One region of the Clostridium sp. FP1 genome, then DNA from elsewhere that is predicted to be linked to it. Evidence: a T-box and tRNA genes for the amino acid it is inferred to sense, from the RefSeq annotation. Region 1 holds a T-box; the other holds one or more tRNA genes.
What was found. The T-box of region 1 lies ahead of tyrS (tyrosine--tRNA ligase). A T-box ahead of a tRNA ligase gene usually reads a tRNA of that ligase, here a tRNA-Tyr.
Positions count from the first base shown of each region.

Region 2: it encodes a tRNA-Tyr, which carries the amino acid that the T-box ahead of tyrS (tyrosine--tRNA ligase) is inferred to sense. The anticodon was not compared.

Region 1 covers NZ_JAAMNJ020000001.1:4,487,923-4,491,347, forward strand. The annotation lists gene tyrS (tyrosine--tRNA ligase) at 90-1,310, opposite strand; T-box leader at 1,372-1,631, opposite strand; gene G9F70_RS21370 (ATP-binding protein) at 1,987-2,397, opposite strand; gene G9F70_RS21375 (helix-turn-helix domain-containing protein) at 2,517-3,425, opposite strand, start outside.
Region 2 covers NZ_JAAMNJ020000001.1:370,563-373,987, reverse strand. The annotation lists gene metK (methionine adenosyltransferase) at 1-920, opposite strand, end outside; SAM riboswitch class I at 1,008-1,109, opposite strand; tRNA gene G9F70_RS01790 (tRNA-Tyr) at 1,218-1,302, opposite strand; tRNA gene G9F70_RS01785 (tRNA-Thr) at 1,308-1,382, opposite strand; tRNA gene G9F70_RS01780 (tRNA-Val) at 1,411-1,486, opposite strand; tRNA gene G9F70_RS01775 (tRNA-Tyr) at 1,513-1,597, opposite strand; tRNA gene G9F70_RS01770 (tRNA-Thr) at 1,603-1,677, opposite strand; gene G9F70_RS01765 (hypothetical protein) at 1,886-2,569, opposite strand; gene yyaC (spore protease YyaC) at 2,722-3,276, shown strand; gene G9F70_RS01755 (rod shape-determining protein) at 3,383-3,425, opposite strand, start outside.

The DNA.
Region 1 (3,425 bases):
TAAATAATTGTTAACAATACCCATAAAATAAATGTTACTAAAAAAACAAAGCTAAAATATTAGCTTCAGCTTTGTTTTTTTAAACTTTATTATTCTATAATTAAGGAATAGTATTTTTTCTTTCCTTTTTTTATAAGTACACTAGCATCCTTAAAATCTGAGTCTAAAAGTGTTTCATTTTTATCTTCAATTTTTCTGCCATTAACAGTTAACCCGCCCTGTTCAATAAGCCTTCTAGCTTCTGCTTTTGATGGTACTACTTTAGTGTACACTAATATATCCATGAGTCCCACACTCTTCATATCTAAGGGTATAGATACTTTAGGCACGGTACTCATGTTAGCTCCACCACCAAACAATGCTTCTGCTGCGGTCTGAGCCTTGATAGCTTCTTCTTCTCCATGAATAAGTTTTGTAACCTCAAAAGCTAAAACTTTTTTAGCTTCATTAATCTTTTCATCTTTTAAAGCACTTAATTGTCTAACTTCCTCCATTGGTACAAATGTAAGTAAGGATAAGCATTGCTTCACATCTGAGTCTGCTACATTTCTCCAGTATTGATAAAAATCATAAGGTGACGTTTTATCTGCATCAAGCCATAGTGCACCATTTTCTGTTTTTCCCATCTTTTTGCCTTCACTGTTAGTAAGCAATGCACATGTCATTCCATATGAAGATTTACTTTCTTTTCTTCTTATTAGTTCCATACCAGCAATTATGTTAGACCATTGATCATCTCCACCTAATTGCATAGTGCATCCATATTTTTGATTTAAGACTAAAAAGTCATATCCCTGCATAAGCATATAATTAAACTCAAGGAAAGATAGTCCTTTTTCTAATCTCTGTTTAAAGCATTCAGCAGTTAACATCCTGTTTACTGAAAAATGTACTCCTATATCTCTTATAAATTCTACATAGTTTAAGTTTAGTAGCCAATCTGCATTGTTTTCCAGTATTGCTTTACCATCACTAAAGTCTATAAGTTTTGAAAGCTGCGATTTTATGCATGATATATTATAATCAATTTCTTCTTTTGTAAGCATTTTTCTCATATCTGTTTTTCCTGACGGATCACCTATCATTGCAGTCCCACCGCCAACTAAGGCTATAGGCCTATGGCCTGCCCTTTGCATATGTGCCATAAACATCATAGCAATAAAATGGCCAATATGTAGACTATCTGCCGTAGGGTCAAAACCTATATAAAATGTTACCTTTCCCGTATCTAGTATTTTCCTTATTTCCTCCTCATGAGTAAGTTGTTTGATGTATCCTCGCTCGTATAGTGTATCATATACATTTGACATAAATTATTCCTCCTTATTTTTAATGCTCTATTATTTTTGGGAAATAAAAAAACGCCCCTATGAAAGGGACGAAATAATTCCGTGGTACCACCCAAATTGATTTAACAATCCGCTCATGCCTTATAACGTAAGGTAAGTCCGTCTCAGCTTACTTTAAACATCATCTTCACAGCTGCTTATCATCTTCGAAGCTGCTCATTAACGACTTTATTTCAGCTTAAAGCTCCAGAATGTATTTCACTATATTCATTAACTAGTTCACACCTACCACTAGCTCTCTTAATAATTCCTACAGTTACTTTTTTCCTTCATAGCCTTTTAAATATAAACTTTTATTCTGTTAATTGTATAGGTATATTTAAAGTATATCAAGCTTACTAATTGGTTATTTTCTCTACCTACATCTATTTACTTGCTATATACGCTGATTTTCAACCATTTGCTCTATTTACAATAAATGCAGGGTTTTTAGTCCTGCATTACACTAAAAATCAATTCAATCATCTCCTGCGGAGCTGTAATTAACGACTTCAGAAGGAGATTTACCCCCTTGTAGACCTCTGGAGCAGATAACAATTCTCAATTGTTATCCCCCCACTGAAGTTTTATTTTTGTTGTAGTATGTGACCCCCACTTATAGAAGTGGGAGACTTCCTTCTGAAATGTCGTTGAATGCTTACGCGATATAACCCTTTAAAAATTCTGGTGGGGTTTTATATTCACAACTAACATTTACATAAAAATCTACATTATACCTTTTAGCTAAAGAATCCATTTTAGAAAACAATTGTGCCGTATGCTCAAGTTTATCATCAACAATATTAAATACGCCATCAACAAAAATGGTATCAATATCGTAATCTTTTGAGAGCATACCGCACAAAAAACCATAAAAATCATTATTATTTTTTAAATTAAACTCATTTGTAGCTACAAATCTCATTTTGCTGTTTAATTGCAAAACAGCTTTAGTATCATCATCAATATACACTATGTTCCCCTTAACCTCATGAACCTTTTCATTGGCAAGTTTAATCAAAGCTTTAGTTTTACCTGAACCTTTTCTACCGCAAAATACATGAATCATGTTAACCGCCTCCTATTTTATCTAACATAACCAGATAATTATTAAACAGGTCTACACTGTACGCAATATAGTTACACTCATTATATATTATTCAGAATATTTTTGCAATATTATACTTATTAAATAAAATTTTTAATTCCTGGAAAAATTACCTTGAAACTATTATCATCTTTTGAATCCACAAATATTACTTTACCATATTTTACAAAAGCTTTCTTAATTCTTGCAAATCCTTTTCCAGATTTTATGAATCTTTTTCTATCATCTAAGGCTATTAACTTATCGTATATCCACATATTTCTTTTTGAATAATTATGAGCATTAATTTTATTTGAAAATAATAAATTACCAGGACTAATTACGCTAACGCTGTTATAATTTATTGCTATTTCTATTTCCTTATAGAACATAGTATAGTCCCTAAAAAGTATTGCATTTTTTACAGCTTCATGTACGGAAGCTATAGGATACTTTAAAGGGAATATATTTTTGAACAGTTCTTCTACCCTATCTAGCATATATAATAGACTTCCCTGCACAATTATAACCTCATCAACCTTATTATTTACCTTGTTTACTATCTTAATCATATTATGAGGTAGATAAATACTATTAACTCCTGAAAACACCAATAAGCCACCTAGTGTAACAACTCTCTTGTTATAATCCCTTTCAATAAAGGTTATTCCTGTATTATCCATAAACTCTAATCTATTGTCATCAGTTACTACAATTCCCTTATTTAAAAAGTATTTATTGATTATATTAAAATCCAAACTATTGATATCACTATTTATAATAGGCATAGTTTCAATATTTAAACTTAGATTTTCTTGTAAACAAGAGATTAATTCGTCCTTTCTCATGGTATCTGTTGTAGAACCACGCCTAATGTAAAAGGCACCATTTTCTCTTAATTGATAAGGCTTCTGACCACCATCATATATAGTTATAATTGCCAAATTTTTAGTTTGATATATCACAAAATCTATGGAAATTGGAATAGGTGGTTCACATCTTGAACTAAT
Region 2 (3,425 bases), 4.1 Mb from region 1:
AACTGAATCTCTAATTTATCTGAAACTCCTGCTGCTACTAAGTTTTTAGCAACCCATCTTGCAGCATATGCAGCAGATCTATCAACCTTTGTTGGGTCTTTACCAGAGAATGCGCCGCCGCCATGTCTTGCGTATCCGCCATAAGTATCTACTATTATTTTTCTTCCTGTTAAACCAGAGTCTCCTTGCGGTCCTCCAATTACAAATCTACCTGTAGGATTTATATAATACTTAGTGTTTTCGTCTAATAATTCACTTGGAACTATAGGCTTTATTACTTGTTCTATTAAATCACTTTCAATTTGATCATGAGTTGCCTCTTCTCCATGTTGAGTTGAAATAACAATAGTATCTATTCTTACTGGCTTATTATCTTCATACTCTACAGTAACTTGAGTCTTTCCGTCTGGTCTTAGATAGTTAAGCTTACCATTCTTTCTTACTTCACTTAATCTTCTTGCCAGTCTATGAGCCATAGCAATTGGAAGTGGCATGTATTCCGGCGTTTCATTAGTTGCAAATCCAAACATCATACCTTGATCTCCAGCGCCTGTGGAGTCTATCTTATCCTGAGTGCCTTTCTTAGACTCTAATCCTTCGTTAACTCCCAAAGCTATATCTGCTGACTGTTCTCCAATAGATGTTAGAACCGCACAAGTACTAGCATCAAATCCATATTTTGCTCTAGTATATCCTATACCTTCAATAGTATTTCTAACAACCTTAGGAACATCTACATAACAACTAGTTGTTATCTCCCCCATAACTAAAACCATCCCTGTAGTAACTGCGGTTTCACAAGCAACTCTAGCATAAGGATCTTGCTCTAAAATAGCATCAAGTATAGCATCTGAGATTTGGTCACAAATTTTATCTGGATGTCCTTCTGTAACTGATTCTGATGTAAATAGTCTTTTCATTATAATTCTCCTTTCTAATACGGAAAAATTTTGTTTTTAAAAAAATAAAACCCCTTCTAATTATAAGAAGAGGTGTTTTAACCATCCTTCTTATCTCGCAGAATAAATCTACAGGAATTGGCACCATGGTACATTGACCGGTTGCCGGGTTTCATAGGGCCTTTTTCCCTCCACCTCTCTTGATAAGAGTTATCAATATTAAGTTTTAATTATAATACCATATAAGCTTTTCAGTGTCAACAATTCCTATTTACTTTAAAATTAAATAAATAAAAAAAGACATCTACAGATGTCTTTTGGTGGAGGAGGACGGATTCGAACCATCGAAACATTACGTAACAGATTTACAGTCTGCCCCCTTTGGCCACTCGGGAACTCCTCCATATATGGAGCTGGCAATAGGAATTGAACCTACAACCTGCTGATTACAAGTCAGCTGCTCTACCGTTGAGCCATGCCAGCATACATTTTATTTTTAAAAAGATTATTATGGTGGGAACAACAGGGTTCGAACCTGTGACCCTCTGCTTGTAAGGCAGATGCTCTCCCAGCTGAGCTATGCTCCCATAATTTATTATAAAGCTAATGAAAATGGTGGAGGAGGACGGATTCGAACCATCGAAACATTACGTAACAGATTTACAGTCTGCCCCCTTTGGCCACTCGGGAACTCCTCCACTTTTGGAGCTGGCAATAGGAATTGAACCTACAACCTGCTGATTACAAGTCAGCTGCTCTACCGTTGAGCCATGCCAGCATATTTTGTTTTTGTATCTTTACCCTGTCGACAAGAATTATTATATAACTATAATCATTTAATTTCAAGCTCATTTTCTTCGAAATAGCGATTCCTTCTCTACATTGCTATAACATTCGCATATTTACTCTATTTTAAGCATTAATACAACTTATTATTCGCAATAAAAAAAGATAACTCTTTCTTATACCAATTACTACAATATAATTTATTTTAGTCTTTCTGCCGCATCCATATCTATAAACTTTCCAGCTATTTTTCTCACTTTTCCATATTCTTTTTTTGATAAATCGTCTTTTAATAACTTAAGGGCTTTAAGAACTCCTTCCTCGGCATCCACTGCATATAAATATTCTTCCATTTTTTTATAATTCTCTTTGCCTAGCTGAAGGCTTACATATAGTAATTTTATCTTATCAGAAGTTGTTAAATTTTCTTGTATTTTGCCTGTTGACACTTTAAATACTGATTGTGCCTGCTTCTTAATATTATAATTTAATTCTTCTAGACTATCCTCTTTCCCAAGTGAATATACGTCATTGAGCATATTTTCATCCGATTTTTTTTCGATATCTTGACTTAGTGAATTTATACTCAAATTATCACTACCTTTTTCTTCATCGCTTAATTCCTTCTTAGCCAAATCCTCTTTTCCTAATTTTTTTTTTACATTAGAATATTCTTCCTCAGCTTCTTTCACCACTTTACCCTGGTTATTGTTTATATTTTTGGGGCAGATATAAACCTTTTTACATTCAGCTACTACCTGTTTTCTTAGGTTGTTTTCTTCATAATACTTTGCCTTAATTACAACGCTACTGTAATACACCATATTAAATACGCTTACAACAGTAGAAAATATAATAACAAAGAATAAATTTTTTTTCTTCATGTTAATACCACCTCAAATAATTAATATATATAGATTATTTTCCAATTTATCGCTTTTTTATTCTTTTTTCATAATAATACACAAAATTTTTTCATATAAATTATTGGTAGGAAAATAATTTATTCACAGCGCAATACAAGGAGGTATATTTCTTGAGTAAAGCTAAAACCCATTATAAAGACCCTTTAGCATACTATACAATTTCTAACTTTCTAAAAGACTATATTGACCAAAACACTTTAGTTGTTTGCATAGGTACTGATAGATGTATAGGTGATTGTCTCGGCCCACTCGTGGGTACATTTTTAAAAGATAGCTCCTTCCCACTACCTGTATATGGCACTATAGATAACCCAATCCACGCCTTAAACATCGATAGTAAATTATCTAAAATAAATGCACTGCACCCAAATTGCACTATAATAGGTGTAGATGCATGTTTAGGAGACATATCGAATATCGGTGAAATCCAAGCTAGAAATTATCCAATTCATCCTGGTAAAGGTGTAGGGAAAACACTTCCTAAAGTAGGTAATGTTTCATTAATAGGTATAGTAGATTCAAGTGATGATAGTGAATTATTCACTAATAGAAACATAAGACTTAGTTTAGTAATGGAAATTGCTTCTGTTTTGAGCCGTTCACTTTTGCATTCATATTATTTATATTCACTTAATAATGAAGATAAAAATTCAAATCCAATTTAATAATTACCCAGAGTTTTAAATTAAAAGTGCATTATATACCAAAAAAATAAGCAATACAATTATTAGTTTAATTGTATTGCTTATTCATATAGCTTGTTTACACTTTTTAGTCTGCTAAATATTTTTCTCCACCATTAAATGAACTATCT